3 regions of the Stanieria cyanosphaera PCC 7437 genome follow, and region 3 is predicted to be linked to each of the others. Evidence: riboswitches for the same ligand, from Rfam matches in the RefSeq annotation. Region 3 holds a riboswitch; each other region holds the start of a gene.
What was found. A riboswitch is a leader RNA that binds a small molecule or an ion and turns the genes downstream of it on or off. The one in region 3 is predicted to bind cobalamin.
Positions count from the first base shown of each region.

Region 1: it holds a riboswitch for cobalamin, as region 3 does, so the genes downstream of both, STA7437_RS25740 (CbtB domain-containing protein) here and STA7437_RS05370 (HupE/UreJ family protein) in region 3, are expected to answer to the same signal.
Region 2: it holds a riboswitch for cobalamin, as region 3 does, so the genes downstream of both, STA7437_RS07920 (sirohydrochlorin chelatase) here and STA7437_RS05370 (HupE/UreJ family protein) in region 3, are expected to answer to the same signal.

Region 1 is NC_019750.1:31,401-36,990, reverse strand. It holds gene STA7437_RS24305 (putative iron-sulfur cluster-binding metallochaperone) at 1-352, opposite strand, end outside; gene merF (mercury resistance system transport protein MerF) at 359-580, opposite strand; gene STA7437_RS24295 (heavy metal-responsive transcriptional regulator) at 592-1,032, opposite strand; gene STA7437_RS24290 (thioredoxin family protein) at 1,039-1,308, opposite strand; gene STA7437_RS24285 (hypothetical protein) at 1,400-2,539, opposite strand; gene STA7437_RS25740 (CbtB domain-containing protein) at 2,553-2,738, opposite strand; cobalamin riboswitch at 2,761-2,911, opposite strand; gene STA7437_RS24280 (multicopper oxidase domain-containing protein) at 2,989-4,068, shown strand; gene STA7437_RS24275 (ZIP family metal transporter) at 4,065-5,219, shown strand; gene STA7437_RS27550 (tetratricopeptide repeat protein) at 5,438-5,590, shown strand, end outside.
Region 2 is NC_019748.1:1,814,721-1,820,310, reverse strand. It holds gene STA7437_RS07925 (pseudouridine synthase) at 1-549, opposite strand, end outside; cobalamin riboswitch at 883-1,029, shown strand; gene STA7437_RS07920 (sirohydrochlorin chelatase) at 1,093-2,094, shown strand; gene STA7437_RS07915 (sulfate ABC transporter substrate-binding protein) at 2,449-3,492, shown strand; gene STA7437_RS07910 (LysR substrate-binding domain-containing protein) at 3,681-4,640, shown strand; gene STA7437_RS07905 (prohibitin family protein) at 4,669-5,529, opposite strand.
Region 3 is NC_019748.1:1,214,567-1,220,156, reverse strand. It holds gene argJ (bifunctional ornithine acetyltransferase/N-acetylglutamate synthase) at 1-1,051, opposite strand, end outside; cobalamin riboswitch at 1,102-1,254, shown strand; gene STA7437_RS05370 (HupE/UreJ family protein) at 1,517-2,215, shown strand; gene cobW (cobalamin biosynthesis protein CobW) at 2,252-3,286, shown strand; gene STA7437_RS05360 (HetP family heterocyst commitment protein) at 3,543-3,764, opposite strand; gene STA7437_RS05355 (ABC transporter ATP-binding protein) at 4,210-4,956, shown strand; gene STA7437_RS05350 (ABC1 kinase family protein) at 5,135-5,590, shown strand, end outside.

The DNA.
Region 1 (5,590 bases), on a different replicon from region 3:
TATTAGTCTCGGCACTGCTTTTACCCGTCTTGATAATTTCCTGTTGGATGCGACTGCGACTCCAGCCAAAACAGTAACATACAGGTACATTTAAACCCTTATCCTTCTGAAATACGGGAACTTTTACCTGTTCGGTGCTAAATGTCTGACCCTCTTCATTAAAATAAACTACAGGACAATCTGGTGCAGTACAGAAATAATAAGCTGTATTTGGATTGAGGTTTTCTAAAGCTGAAGGTATGAGCAAACTTTTTAAGGTAATAGTTTGAACCATTTTTCCTCTTATTCCATTTCTAGGACAAGTTTTATCCCAGGAAGTTTGCTGGGGAGGGCAACAACAAGTTTCAGTCATGATAAATTATTTATGACGCTCATAGCAACGACGATAACGACTGTAGGAAAGAACAGTTAAGGCAAGCATGATCAACAAGGCTGGCAATAAAACGTAGTCAAGATAACCTACTAGCGCACTCAAACCAATTGCTCCTAAAAGAATAACTAGAATCGGAGTAAAGCAGCAAAGAGCCACCAGAATTGTGCCACTTATACTAACGATGAGAGCGGTTTTAGGGTTCATCATTTTTAGCTGAATCACTCAATAGATTCGATTAGCCCGCAGATTTTACCCTGACAGATTTCTTCAGTCGGGAGAGTAGACGCATTGGGTAATAATTTACTAATTTCCTCGTACCGACTGGCTAATTCTTGACGTAAAGACATCATTTCCTCAATTTGGCGGTTTAAATCGTCTAAGCGTTGCTTGACCATTGTTTTGAGACTGGCACAAGGAGGTGTTCCTTGAGTTCTAATAGCAATTAGTTGTTTTATTTCATCTAGGGAAAGTCCAAATCTCTTGGCTTTTTGAATGAAGCGCAAGCGTTCTTCATTTTCTTGACCATAGATGCGATATTGTGATTCGGTGCGCCTGGGAGGTTCAAGTAATCCCAAGCGTTCGTAATAACGGATGGTATGAGCCGATACCCCCACGCGATCGCTTAACTCGCCAATCAACCAGCCTTCTTTACCTGCCATTTTGCCTTAACCTTGACCAATACCAGCAGCTACAAGCATCTCGCGAGATACAGGCTGTTGAGAGGAACAGCACTCTGCTAGTTTGCCATTTACTACTACCGCAGGAACGCGATAAATTCCATATTGTGTCCTTTTTTCTTTTTCTGCTGCACTTTCCTGATGTAGATCGTAGATTTTCACCTCGCAATTAGAACAAGCTAATTCTCGCACCAGCTTGACAGTTTCATCGCATAGAGGACAACCAGCTACAAATACTTCTACTAATCGTTTTGTCATCTCTTTTTCCTCTTGAAATTGGAGTTCTAGATTTAGCTTAAACCTTAGAGTTAACTCTAATGTCAAGAAGAAATTAGATCGCATATTCAAACTAGGAAACTGGCACTTTTTGCCGTCTCCGTCTCCATAATCCTGCGATTAATCCCACCACAAAAATAAGGGTAAAATATAACAGACTGATAAACCGACGTAATAGTGGCGGAGCAATAGCTTCTACTTCTATTTCCTGAGATATCTTTAATGGCGTAAACTGCTGAGAAGAATTTTCTAAAGGAGTAACTTCTACTGTCACGTTGTGGGGTGCGCCATCAAAAAACTGTTCTTGCCAAGTCAATTTACCCGTAGTATCGGGAATACCTTGATAGGCAAACATCAATGCGTTATTCTCTAAAGCAATTGACTGAACACCAATTTGCACATCCGTTACTGGTTTGCCTGTGGTGGAATTGGTAACTTGAACTGTTTTAGTCGCTAAATTACCGACAACCCCTTGGGTATTTCCTAATAACTCTACTTGTACTGCTTGATTCTTGTTAATAATTGCAGAAGGAGTAGAAGACGTAACCGCATCGCCTGCACTATGATGTGCTGCTGTTTCTGCACTCCAGTTAACCAAAAATAAAACTGCGATCGCCACTACTGTCATGCTACTTAACAACATTCTTACTGGTTGAGGCGCAATTTCCCCATCACGTACATTTTGCTCGCCACCTAAGAGCCAACCGCCACCAAAGCCAGTGCTTAACAAAATAGCAGCTAAAATTGCCAGATTGCGATATTTCACAGCATTTTCGGGGATACTTAAGGTTAAGGATTGTTCAAAAGCCTCGAATGTCCCTTTAACTTGAGGAGTTACTCCTATTTTCATACTGTAGTTACCGCGAATCGGTAATACTTGCTCGAACTCTAGATTGCCTTGAGGAGCGATCGCTTCTAAATTGAGTAATTCTGTTTCCTCGACTATGGGAAAATCTGAAGTAAACCAGGGGGTTTTGTTTGGGGTTAAGATGCGAACCCGAACCTTAGCATTGGGTAAAGGCTGTTTGTTAGTATCGACTGCCTGAAGTTGCAGTTTAACTACCGTATCATCTGGAATCACCTGTTCTAGTGGTGGCTCGGTTTTAAGCTGTACTGTTGGTTGAGAGACAACCGAAGTTGAGTTGGATAAGCAAATTAGTCCCCAAAACGCGATCGCTACTAGGGTTAACAAAGCATATTTAATTGATTTCATGTCTTCCCCCTAATTAATGACAAGGGACTGTCAGAGTGTGGTGACGAGTTTCGTGTAGTGCGTCGTGAACAGGAGGATATGTAGAGAAATAAAGCGTCCAGAGAATTATCATGCACAGACTAACCAACAAGACAACCTGCATCGGCAATGATAAAACAAAACGCTGGGTGTGTTGCCAAAAATTACTTGTACTAATCACGATCTGTACCTCGCAGATATCAATTTAATTTAACCGAGTGGCGGGCATCCTGACTTAGAAACGTAAGTATTCAGTCTCTTTACAGTTGCGGGACAGCGTCGGATTTACACCGAACTTTCCCCATTACTTCTAATGGCTGTTCCTCATTAGAACCTACTCTTCTCTTGAGACTACCATAGTTATCACGAACAAAATTTATCAATCTCTAACTTCTGCTAAGATTATGAGAAGAATATGAAAAGTCTTAAAAATGATATTTAATGTTTCCAGGCGATCGCTGTTGGAACTGGGTTTGCTCGGAGGGGGAAGTATCTTAGGAAAGTTTTTACCCAATAAAGCATTAGCTCAAAATTCCCAACAGCATAATTCTCAAGTTACTAATAGTGCAGTTCACGGTGGCAGCACTACGGTAGGTGATGTGGATAACGATCGCAATGGTTTTAGTCCCCGCGATATTCTAAACGATTGGGACGGGGGAAAAGTCTCTCAACTACCTAACGGTCAGACTTGGCGAGAATATGATATTGCTGTTGAAGAACGGGAAATTGAAATTGCACCTGGGGTATTTTACCCCGCCTGGACTTATAACGGTCGAGTTCCTGGTTCTACCATTAGAGTAACCGAAGGAGATCGCGTTAAGATTAATTTCCGCAATAAAAGCCGACATCCCCACACCATTCACTTTCACGGTATTCATTCTGCCAGACAAGATGGCGTTCCTGGGACGCTAGAAGCCATGCCAGGAGGAGAAGTAGTGTACGAATTTGATGCTAAACCTTTTGGCTGTCATCTCTATCACTGTCATTCTGCCCCTTTTAAGCGACACCTACACAAAGGACTTTACGGCGCATTTATTATCGATCCTGACCCCAAAAGCCATCCCGAAGCCGAACAAGAGGCGAGATCGCGTTTATTAGGAACTCCCGAAAATCAACAGTGGCAGGAATTTTTAATGGTGATGAATGCGTTTGACACCAACTTTGATGAGGAAAACGAATTTTATGCCGTTAATACAATTCCCCACGAATTTATGAAGCGACCTCTCCGCATCGAACGAGATCGCCCCGTGCGAGTTTATTTAATTAACGTGACGGAGTTTGACCCAGTTAACTCTTTTCATCTTCACGGTAATTTCTTTGACTATTACGATAGTGGAACGACCCTAACGCCTACTCTTCGCACCATCGATACCGTGATGCAGTGCCAGGGACAGCGAGGTATTTTAGAATTTTCCTTCAAAGAACACGCCCCAGGACAGTATATGTTCCACGCCCATCAGTCAGAATTCCTCGAACTCGGCTGGATGAGTGCCTTTGAGGTGGTGGCATGAAAAAAACTTGGTTGTGGGCTGTTTTGCCATTGGTAGCACTAGTTACTTCGATTGGTATTTTCCTTTCTACCAATCCCCTCAGTCCATTAGGTATTTCTGCACCTCCTCTAGAAAATCTGACCGTAGAACGAACTGTCTTAGCAGATCGCGGTATTTCCTTGTTAGTGAGGGCAGAAGGTTCAGAACCAATGCAAATTGCCCAAGTGCAGGTAGATGGTTCTTACTGGACGTTCACCCAAAAGCCTTCAGGTGCTTTACCTAGACTCTCAACTGCTTGGATCGATCTGCCCTATCCTTGGGTAGAAAACGAAACCCATCATCTTAACTTGATTACCAATACGGGAATTAGTTTTGAACATACTATCGATGTAGCTGTAGCTACGCCTCAATTTTCCTTGAGCCGTCTTTGGGGCTTTACTTTACTGGGGTTATATGTTGGTGTTGTCCCCGTAGGATTGGGAATGCTGTTTTATCCGTCTCTCAAGTCTTTAGGTGGAGAAGGAATGAAGTTTATTCTCGCTTTAACCTTGGGAATGCTGGCTTTTCTGTTGGTAGATACTATTGAAGAAGGGCTAGAACTTGCTAGAGGTGCAGCCAACGCATTTTCAGGCAGTATTTTAGTTTGGGCGATCGCAGCTATCTCTTTTCTAACGATTCTAACTATCGGTCGCAGTCGAGGTAAAGCTCCTGAAGGACAAAGCCTATCTACTTACCTATCTTTCAGTATTGGCATTCATAATTTAGGAGAAGGACTAGCAATTGGTACGGCTTTTGCTGTCGGAGAAGCTGCCCTCGGTTCGCTTTTGGTAGTTGGTTTTACTCTGCACAACTTAACAGAAGGGATTGGTATTGCTGCACCTTTGGTTAAATCTAAACCGACCTTCATTACTTTTCTAGGCTTGACTGCTTTAGCGGGACTACCTGCGGTATTAGGAACTTGGCTGGGCGTTTTTGCCTTTTCTCCTCACTGGGCAGCAATCTTTATGGGCATTGGTGTGGGAGCGATTTTACAGGTAATCGTAGAAGTAGGTTCGTATTTGGCACGTACCGCCAGTAAAATCGGTGGTACATGGTTATCTAAGATTAGTTTGGCGGGATTTAGTGCGGGATTAATAGTTATGTACGGTACGGCATTGCTTGTTAACTTCTAAATCATCAAAGAAGTCTGATGTCAGATTAATTCTGTGTTCTGTTACTAGAATGGTATTGAGAGGTAATTTTTTTGTTCTGAGTTACAGCAAGAACAATCCAGCCATGAAACCGATGAAGACATCAGGCATTATCTTGGGGAGGACACGTGGGGCGAATCGAATTCGCGAGACTGAGATGTCCGTGATGACATTAACTTTTGGAGGATTGTCGGTGAGGAATTGCGTACTTTGGCTTAGGAAATTTAGAGCGAGCGATCGCCCAATTCGATCTGGCACTAAAAGTTGCTCCCCGTCATGCTGATGCTCTTAACAGAAAAGGAATCGTTCTTGCACAGCAAGGCAATCTATACCAAGCAGTAGACAACTTTGAC
Region 2 (5,590 bases), 600 kb from region 3:
ATCTCCTAGTTTTAAACCTTCGAGGGATAGTTGTTTATCTTTGGTAATAGCGATCGCAACTCTGACTAATCTCAAAGTCGGAAAACCGATTGCTGCTGTCATTTTTCTCACTTGTCTGTTTCTTCCTTCGGTAAGAGTGATTGATAACCAGCAAGTAGGAACTGTTTTACGATAGCGAATGGGTGGATTTCTGGGTGGTAAATTAGGTTCTGCTGTTAGCTTTTGAACTTGGGCCTGACGAGTATAATAATCTTCGATCTTAATACCTTTTCTCAGGCGATCAAGTGCAGATTGATCAGGAATTTTTTCAACTTGAACTAAATAAGTACGGGGATGGGCGAATTGACGATGAGCAAGACGATGTTGTAATTTTCCGTTATTAGTTAGTAATAGTAATCCTTCGCTATCTAAATCCAATCTGCCTACAGGATAAACGGAAGGAACAGCAATAAAATCTTTAAGAGTACTACGCTTATTTGTATCGTTACTATTGTCAGTAAATTGACATAGTACTCCATAGGGTTTGTAAAACAAAATATAGCGATCCATCGAAGAGTTGAGTTATCTATGCAACACTTGTTTTTATTATCATTGATTCTGACAAGTAAAAAAAATAAAAGTATTGAGAGATTGATTGTTTATTCTCAACCGCGATCTCCAAGTCCAATAAGCAAATGGCAGGATACAAACCAGATTAAGTTGAGAAAACGCGACCGCCCTAGAGCTTTAATATTAACTTCGGATTCGAGATGTGAGAAAGGATAATTTTCTATAGTTCTTTCAGCAGCCAAAATTATTGCTAATCAAGCAGAAAAGATCAATCCAATCGAAAACGACTGTAAATTTAAACCTTATTCCTGATTTCTAGCGTTCGGATTTAGGTTATGATTACAAATCATCGGTTCTAATGGGAACAGTCATTAGAAGTAATGGGGAAAGTTTGGTGTAAGTCCAACGCTGTCCCGCAACTGTGATGAGATTATCAACAGATCTCTTAGTCAGAATGCCCGCCGAGCAACAGTTATCAGTTTTTTCGTGTCACGTGATAACTAGCAACTAACTTCATTGCAACAACAGATCTGCGAGGTACAGATGGTTATTTCTAATTCATTGCCCAAATCACTTTTTAACTCACTTCAATTAGCGCCTCTACCACAGGCAAAACCTTTACTGGCAATTGGTCATGGTACTAGAAACGAACAAGGAAGACAAACCTTCCTCGACTTTGTTGAAACTTATCAAAAATTAGACCTTTCCCGTCCAGTTATTCCCTGTTTTTTAGAACTAACCGAACCAACTATTCAACAGGGAGTAGAAACTTGTCTGGAACGAGGTTATAACGAAATTACTGCTTTGCCAATTTTATTATTTGCTGCTAGACATAACAAATTTGATGTCACTAACGAATTGGATCGCGCGCGATCGCTTTATCCTCAGTTAAGCTTTAATTATGGTCGTCACTTTGGCATTACTCCAAAAATTATAGAACTATGGCGCGATCGTTTAGCAGCATTAGATGAACCAAAACACAACCCCCGAAATATATCCCGTGCTGATACAGTACTTTTATTTGTTGGTCGAGGTTCAAGTGATCCTGATGCTAACGGAGATGTTTGCAAAATAGCTCGAATTATCTGGGAAGGTAGTGGTTACAAAACAGTAGAAACTTGTTTTATTGGTATTACTCATCCTCGTTTAGAAGAAGGTTTCCGTCGGGCTTATTTGTATCAACCAAAACGAGTGATAGTCTTGCCCTATTTCTTATTTACAGGTACTTTAGTCGAAAAAATCTTTAATTTTACCGCTCAACAGCAAGAACAATATCCCGATCTAGATTTTACTTGTTTACCAGAAATGGGTATTGCTTCCCAATTGCTACAAATAGTTAGAGAGCGAGAAATTGAAGCGCAGTTAGGTCAAGTTGCCATGAATTGTGAAATGTGCAAATTTCGCCTCGCTGTTACAGACAAAGATCATGGACATGGGCATGAACACCATCATCACCATGATTATGGACACCATCACCATCATGGGAACAACGATCCCTACGCCAAGTTAGAAGATTATCACCAGCGCATTTGGAACACACCTTAAATTCAGTTACCGGTGACCACTTACCAGTAGAGATGTGTCGGCGACACGTCAGTAGGACGATTTTTCAGTAATATTTTAATTGCTGTGGGAGTAACTGGTAGTATTTGGGGACTCTTTTTTACTAGTACGTTCTAAGCTTTAAGCAAATCTTAAAGAATGAAAAATTTGAAACTTAAAACCCTGACTAATTTAGTTAGGGTTAATTTTTTTTTGAGGAGGAGAACATAACTTTGCTGAAAATGTGAATCCTGTCATGATAATTTTACTTTCTATTTGAACTAAAAAAAAATTGAATTTGTATTGAAAATAATTTATAATTCGATCCTGATTAGACATTTAGCAAATAATAAAGTAATGCAAAAACTGCCTAAGCTCCAAAAATTCTTTTTGATTGGAGCAATTATTAGTTTGATCGTTATTTATTCTGGCTCGGCTATCAAAACAACTAGGGCTACTGCTGACAACGCCGTTGAATTAACGTTAGTATCTTATGCGGTTACCGAAAATGCTTACAAAAACATCATTGCCAACTTTACTAAGCAATGGCAGGAAAAAACAGGACAAACTGTTAACTTCAATCAAAGTTATGGAGGTTCTGGTTCGCAAACCCGTGCTGTTATCGATGGTTTAGAAGCAGATGTAGTTGCTTTAGCTCTTGCTCTTGATACTAAGAAGATTGAAGAAGGAGGATTAATTCAACCTGGTTGGGAACAAGAATTTCCAAACGGTTCAATTGTTACCAAGTCTGTTGCTGCATTGGTCAAACGTGATGACACCATTGCTGTTAGTGGATGGTCTGATTTAGCTAACGACGGGATTCAAGTAGTTACTGCAAATCCCAAAACCTCTGGTGGCGCACGTTGGAATTTTCTAGCACTTTGGGGTTCTGTGACTCAAGCAGGAGGAAGCGAACAACAAGCTACAGATTTTATTGGTAAAGTGTTTCAAAATGTACCCTTACTACCTAAAGATGCTCGTGAAGCTAGTGAAGTTTTCTTTAACCAAGACCAGGGTAACGTCTTAATTAATTATGAAAACGAAGTATTGTTAGCCAATCAACAGGGTGAAAATTTACCTTATTTAGTACCCACAGATTACAATATTTCGATTGACAATCCAGTTGCCGTTGTTGATGAAAATGTTGACAGACATGGCAATCGGGAAGTAGCAGAAGCCTTCGTTCAGTATTTATTTACTCCTGAAGCACAAAGAGAATTCGCTAAAGTTGGATTTCGTTCTGTTGATTCTACAGTAGCTCAAGAGTTTGCTTCTCAATATCCAACTATTAATAATCTGTTTACTGTAGAGGATTTAGGTGGTTGGGACTCAATTCAAAGCAAATTTTTTGAAGATGGAGCTATTTTCGATCAAATTCTTGCTCAAGCAAGTAAATACTAATTTAATTAACTAGAAAATTAGTCCGAGCCAATTTTTGTTGATCACTCTTGAACACAACACTAGCTTCTCACACATATTACTGAGTTGATTGTTATTAGTCATTAGTTATCAGCTATCAGCTTTAATTTGTCTCCCTCTACTTTCTATTACTTATTACCTGTTACTGATCTTATTTTCGGAGATGCCTAATGACATTGGAGCAGTTAAGAATTTTTTTAGCTGTAGTAGAACATTTGCATTTTACTCGTGCTGCCGATGCTCTCTATATTACTCAACCTGCTGTTAGTGCTGCAATTCAAAATTTGGAAGGAGAGTATGGTGTCAAATTATTTCATCGCATTGGTCGTCATATTGAAATTACGGAAGCTGGAAAACTTTTACATCTAGAGGCACAAAAAATTCTTGATCAGGTAGCCATAACAGAGCGAGCATTAAAAGAGTTAAACGATTTGCAAAGAGGAGAATTAAGATTAGGAGCAAGTTTTACTATTGGCAACTATTGGTTACCACAAAAGATTAGTAAGTTTAAACAACTATATCCCAATCTTTCAATTAATTGCACCCTTGCTAATGCTGAAAAAATTGTGACGGGAACAGTAACAGGACATTTTGATCTCGGCTTATTTGCGGGAGAAGTTAAGCTATCACTACAAAATAGTTTAGAACAAAAAATAGTAGGAAGCGATCGCTTGCAAATTGTGGTTGGTAAATCTCATCCTTGGTTTCAACGGACAACAATTAATGTTAGAGAACTGACAACTACAACTTGGATTATGCGAGAACCTGGTTCGGGAACTCAACAAATGTTTGAGCAAGCTTTACAAAAATGGGGAATTGCACCTAACAAACTTAAGGTAATGTTTGTTTTAAATAGTAGCGAGATGATTAAAACATTAGTAGAAAAAGGTGTTGGAGCAGCAGCAGTTCCTGAGTTAATGGTTCAGAAAGAAATCCAATTTTCTACGCTCAATTGTGTCAAAATTGAACATCCAACTCAAGATATAACTTTTGATATTATTAGACCTGTTTTATTAATCAAACATCGTCAACGCTTTCAAACGAAAATATCTAAGGCTTTTGAGACAATTTTGATGAAACAAGAAACTAAAAATATTAGAGCTTTATTTGAAGTTAGAAAACACGAATGATTAATAAAAATAATAAATTTTTTTACTTTTATTTGTCACGATTTTTTATAAAATTATCTAATTCCAACTCTAATAATTTGGTATGGTCATTACCCATAATTAAAGGTAGTTTACCATCCCATTTTTCAATTGCTTGTTTTTTCAAAAGTTCATTATTTAAAGTTGTACGGATTAATCCTTGAGCTTCCGCTTCTCCTCTGGCTAAATTCACTTTAGCTTCGGCTTCTTTTGCTGCTTTAATTGCCATAAATCCTGCTCTTTTTGCTTCCTGTTCGGCAATTTGTTTAGCTTCTACTGCTTCACCAAATCTTTCAGAAAAGTGAACATGAACTAGAGAAATATCATCAACCGCAAGATGATATGGAGTGAGTCTTTCGGTCAAAAAAGTATCTACTTCGGCTTTTACTGCTCTTCTTTTAGTAATAATTTCTTCTGCTGTATATTCAGCCATAACAGCTTTAAGTACTTCTTCAACGGCTGGATTAATAATACGGTCGACAATTGAGTTTTTGTTACCAATTTGTTGAAAAATTAAATTACTTTCTTCTGGATTAATATGCCAATTAAGTGCTACATCAGTAAAAACATCTTGAAGATCTTTTGAAGAAGCTTCCGCAGAAATTTCTTGTTTTTGTACCCTAACACTTAATTTTTCAACAGTATCAACTATCGGAATGATTACATGAATTCCTTCGTCTAATACTCGCTCTTGGATTTTTCCAAATGTCATTAAAACTCCTCGTTCTCCTGCATGAACGATTATCAAACAATTAGCAAGTAAAAATGTTAAGGTTAAAACTAAAAATATTCTACTGGCGAGAAAAGTATCTTTATTAGTTTTTTTATTTGATTTTAAATTTGGTTTTTGTTCATTCAATTTTATATTCATAAATAGTGAAGATTTGTTAGGTCAAATTAGTTGACCTAACATAACATAATTTTAAATTTAG
Region 3 (5,590 bases):
TCTCCATTAAAACCAAATCTCCTAGCTTAATTTGTAACTCATCTTGATGAAAGTTTACTCCTGCTCTGCCTGCTGCTGCTGCAATTCTGCCCCAGTTAGGATCACGTCCAAAAACGGCTGATTTGACTAAAGATGAACCAGCGATTGTTTTAGCGACAACAGAAGCAGCTTTACGATCCGATGCACCAGTGACTTGGACTTCTATCAAACAAGTAGCCCCTTCTCCATCACGGGCAATTGCCTTGGCAAGATATTGACAAACTTCTGTCAACATTGCTTCTAGCTTCTGAGCATTTTTATTCATTTCAGTGATAGCAGTGGTACGTGACTCTCCATTGGCTAAAGCAATAACTGTATCGTTGGTGCTAGTATCTCCATCCACTGTAATCTGATTAAAACTTTTATCTACGGCTCGTTTGAGCATATCTTGCCAAAGATGAGTAGCTACGGCAGCATCACAGGTGATAAAAGAAAGCATTGTCGCCATATTGGGGTGAATCATTCCCGAACCTTTAGCAATTCCACCAATTCGGACAGGACGATCTTCAATGGTAGTTTCTAAAGCGATTTCTTTGGGAACTAAATCCGTAGTCATAATTGATTTAGCTGCATCTTTGCCCCCCTCAACGGAAGCAGAAGCAACTAACTGAGGAATTGCTGCTTGCAAAGCATCCATTTTAATTCTTTGCCCAATCACTCCTGTTGAAGCAAGTAGAATCGCATTGGGAGAAATATTTAACTCTTGTGCTAATAATTCTGCGCTCAAAATAGCATCTTGCCAGCCCTGTTCTCCAGTTGCTGCGTTGGCTTGACCAGCATTACACATAATTGCCTTGGCACTGGCTTTCTCTTGAAGACGTTGACGACAATAATCAACACAGGCAGCCCTAACTTGAGAGGTGGTAAAAACTCCAGCAGCGATCGCTTCTGTTTCTGAAATAATTAAGGTTAAATCTTTTACTCCAGAGGGTTTTAATCCTGCTGCAATTCCTGCTGCTTTAAATCCTTTCGGTGCAGTTATTCCGCCTGTTACCACCTGCCAGTCTGCCATTATTTCTTTGTCCCGATTAAATTTAAAGCTGATTATATCAATTTTGTGATATTTTATAATGATCGATCGGTTTTGATGAGGAACAGTCATCAAACGCAAGGGGGAAAGTTCAGTGTAAATCTGACGCTGTCCCGCAACTGTGATGAGGTTTGCTTTATTGATAATCTCTTAGTCAGGATGCCCGCCGATTTATAGTTATCAGAGACGTAGCATGCTACGTCTGTACAATTCTAAAAAAATATATCTGCGAGGTACAGAGGTTGTTATTTTTTAAGATTTTCTACGCTACAAATTTATTTACACAATCCCAAACAATTATTTATCTATAAGAGTTTACTTCAAGATTGCTTAGATAATTGGCCTTTTTGTTTTTTGAATTTTGATTTGAATAGCAAAATTAATTAGAAAAAAAAGCTGAGTTAGAAACATTAGCTTATTGTATTTTTTGCATGGAGTTAAATAGTAATGAATAAATTTTTCTTGAATAAATTAAATAATTTCTCAGGAGATAATCACCCAAATAAAGTTAAATTATTAGCACCAGGATTTATCTTTTTGATGATGTTAATCATCTACTTGATTATCACTATGCAACCTGCTTTAGCACATCATGCTATTGGAGGAACAACTCCAGATAATTTTTTTGAAGGATTTATTTCTGGTTTAGCCCATCCCGTGATTGGTTTAGATCATTTTGCTTTTGTAGTAGCAATTAGTTTAGTAGCTGTTTTAAAAGAAAAATTTGGATTCTTTATTCCTGTTGTTTTTGTATTAGCTACAATTGCTGGAACAGTCATTCATTTATTAAGTATTAATTTACCAATTCCAGAAATAATTGTTGCTGGTTCAGTTTTAACAGTAGGTTTACTCTTAATTAAAGAAAATAAGCCTAATACAGGAATATTATTGGTTTTATCGACAATCGCAGGAATTTTTCATGGTTATGCCTACGGAGAATCAATTATTGGTGCAGAAATGACTCCTTTAGGTGCTTATTTATTTGGTTTTAGTTTAATTCAGTTAATTGTTGCTGCGATCGCATTTTATTTGGGCAGATTAACTTTAAATAAAATGACTAATCAACCTAATCTTTATTTACAGTTTGCTGGCTATCTTGTTTGTGGAATTGGTTTAAGTTTTCTTTCTACTACAGTTTTTAGTTAAACAAAATTCAAGTAAATCTCAATAATTAATCAAACAATGCATAAAATTCCCGTTACTGTTATTACTGGTTTTTTGGGCGCAGGGAAAACTACTTTGGTGCGTCATCTTTTACAAAACAATCAAGGAAAACGTATCGCTGTCTTGGTAAATGAATTTGGTGAAGTTGGCATTGATGGGGAGCTACTCCGTTCCTGTCAAGTTTGTGATGAGGAAGACAACCTTAATAGTAATATAGTCGAATTAACTAACGGTTGTCTTTGTTGTACAGTTCAAGAAGAATTTTATCCCGTCATGCAAGAACTATTAAAAAGAAGGGATAAACTAGACTGTATTCTAATCGAAACTTCTGGACTAGCGTTACCCAAACCTTTAGTACAAGCTTTTCGTTGGCACGAAATTCGTAATGCTGCGACAGTAGATGGAGTTTTGACTGTGGTAGATTGTCAAGCTTTAGCTGAAGGAACTTTAGTAGGAGATTTAATTGCTTTAGAAGCACAACGACAAGCCGATCCTAATTTAGAACATGAAACTCCGATAGAAGAGTTGTTTGAAGATCAATTAGCTTGTGCCGATTTAGTTTTGTTAACCAAAACCGATCTAGTCGATGCTGCTACTTTAACTAAAATTAAAAGCTGGTTACAACAAGAACTTCCAGTTGGGGTAAAAGTTGTTACTTGTCCTCAAGGAGAAATTAATCCTGATATTTTACTAGGTTTTAATGCAGCAGTAGAAGATAATTTAGATAGTCGTCATTCTCATCACGACCATGAAGAAGAACATGACCATGATGATGAAATTAATTCAATTCAATTAGTATGCGATCGCGCTTTTGAACCAAAGAGTCTAACTACTAAATTACAACAATTAGTTCAACAACAAGAAATCTATCGCATCAAAGGTTTTGTTAATGTTCCAGAAAAACCAATGCGATTAGTTTTACAAGGTGTAGGTAATCGTTTTGATACTTTTTATGATCGTTTTTGGTCAGAAGATGAACCTCGTCAAACTCGCCTAGTTCTAATTGGGAGAAAACTAGATCAGGATTTAGTTCAAAAAGCAATTTTTAATTAAGATTGGAAATTTTATAGATTACAGCAAATTAAGTCAAGTAATTAATTGTACGCTTGGCTTTTATTTAATAAAACAAATAAATTATTTAAACTGAATCAGAGAAAAAGTAATTTTTAATAATAACTATACCTAAGTCACTTTAAAATTATTACCGATAGTTATTTTAAATTCAAAAGAACAAAGCCAATTATGTTTTTTCTAAATTGTAGCCTTAGATTAAGGTAGTCTAATCAATAAAAAACTGCTGCAAAACTTGCTAACTATTTTTTTCTGAAGCTAACAAAGTATAAGCAAAATTATTATTTTTAATTAAACGGTAATAAGTACGATAAGGAATATAATCTAAAGGATTACGTCCATAAAAACGTAACATTAAAACACAAGCCCAGGAATATTTACCAGCTACAATGGCACTAATAAGTTGTTCCAATTGCTCTTGATTCATTATCTCCTCACCTTTAAGATCTGTAATTAACATCTAACTAATGTCAACATAAAAAGCAATCGGGAAGAACTAGAGAAGATTAAAATTATTTATAATAATTCTTTTAAGGCAAATTTTTATAACAAAAAAAATTACTATTTCAATTTTTAGAAAAATAGTTAAACAAGTTGATTATGGATAATAATAAATAGTTAATTATGTTATTGATAACTTTTTTTATCTTATTCACACTTCACTAATTTAAAAAATTTTTATCTATTATTTATCTCTACAAATACTTTAAAATATCTTTTTTGCAAAAATTTATTAAAACAATTGTCACAATAAAAAAGACCAAGAAATATTAAATTTTTATCGGATTTGCTTTAATTGGTAATGCTTCCTGGGTAAATCCCATTAGAAAACTAGTAGCTAGTTTTGTTAGGCTAATTTTTGTATTTACACTAAAAATTTAACTAAGTTAGACCTAATATAACTTATGAATCAAATCAAGCCTTTATCAGAATATCAACCAGTAATTATTCGTTTAGAAGATGTCGAAAAAATTTACGGCAGTGGCAATACCACAGTTCATGCTTTAGATAAAGTTAATTTAGTGATTCATCAAGGCGAATACTGTTCCATTATGGGTGCATCTGGTTCGGGAAAATCTACCGTCATGAATATTATCGGTTGCTTAGATCGTCCCACTGCTGGCAGATATTATCTTGATAAAGTTGATGTTTCTGGATTGTCAGATGAAGAATTAGCTTCAATTCGCAATCGTAAGATTGGTTTTGTGTTTCAACAATTTCATCTTCTTCCTCAGATGAGTGCTTTAGAAAATGTGATGCTGCCGATGGTTTATGCGGGGATTGAATTGTCAGAAAGACGCGATCGCGCCAGAGAAGCTTTAATTAAAGTAGGTTTAGAAAATCGTTTAAATAACAAACCTAATCAACTTTCTGGTGGACAACAACAACGGGTTGCGATCGCTCGTGCAATTGTCAATCGACCTTTGTTACTTCTAGCAGATGAACCAACAGGTGCGTTAGACTCCAAGACTACTGGAGAAGTATTAAATATTTTTGGAGAACTTCATAATAGCGGTATCACCGTAATTATGGTTACCCACGAACCAGAAGTAGCTCGTCAAACAGAACGGATTATTTGGTTTCGTGATGGTCAAGTGATTTATCCTCACCTTACTCCTCAAGAAATGCTAGAAGTGGCAGTTATTTCTTAATTAAGTTAAATTTTGAAGAAAAATTAAGTAAAACTTAACAGAACAATTTCAACAATCTTTGCAAATTAAAGGTAAATTAGGAGAAAATACTAGATTAAGTAATTTGTATTTTTGTATACTAAAATTACTAATAAGTAAACAAACTACAGTCGAGCAGCGAGGGATAAGAAATAAACTCGTGAATCCTCATCAAACTGATTTTTATATCGAAGGACAAGAAAAAAACATTTTAATAAAATACGATCCTCAAGCGATCGCAGAATACTATCGTTATCGACCTTGGTTAGTCTTCTGGCGTGGCATTAAGATTATCTGGTTTTTTGGAATTTTTTTCTTTCATTTGCAGTGGGATAAGTGGACTAAACAGGTAGAGAAAAATAAGCTTCGACGCGCTACAGAATTACGTCAGTTGCTCACAAAATTAGGGCCTACTTTTATTAAAGTTGGACAAGCCTTATCTACTAGACCAGATTTAATCCGTAAAGATTTTCTCAATGAATTAATTAAACTACAAGACCAACTCCCGCCTTTTGACAATCGAACTGCTTTTACCATTATTGAATCGGAATTAGGCTATGGTGTTAGGGAAGCCTACCGAGAAATCTCTGATAATCCCATCGCAGCAGCTAGTTTA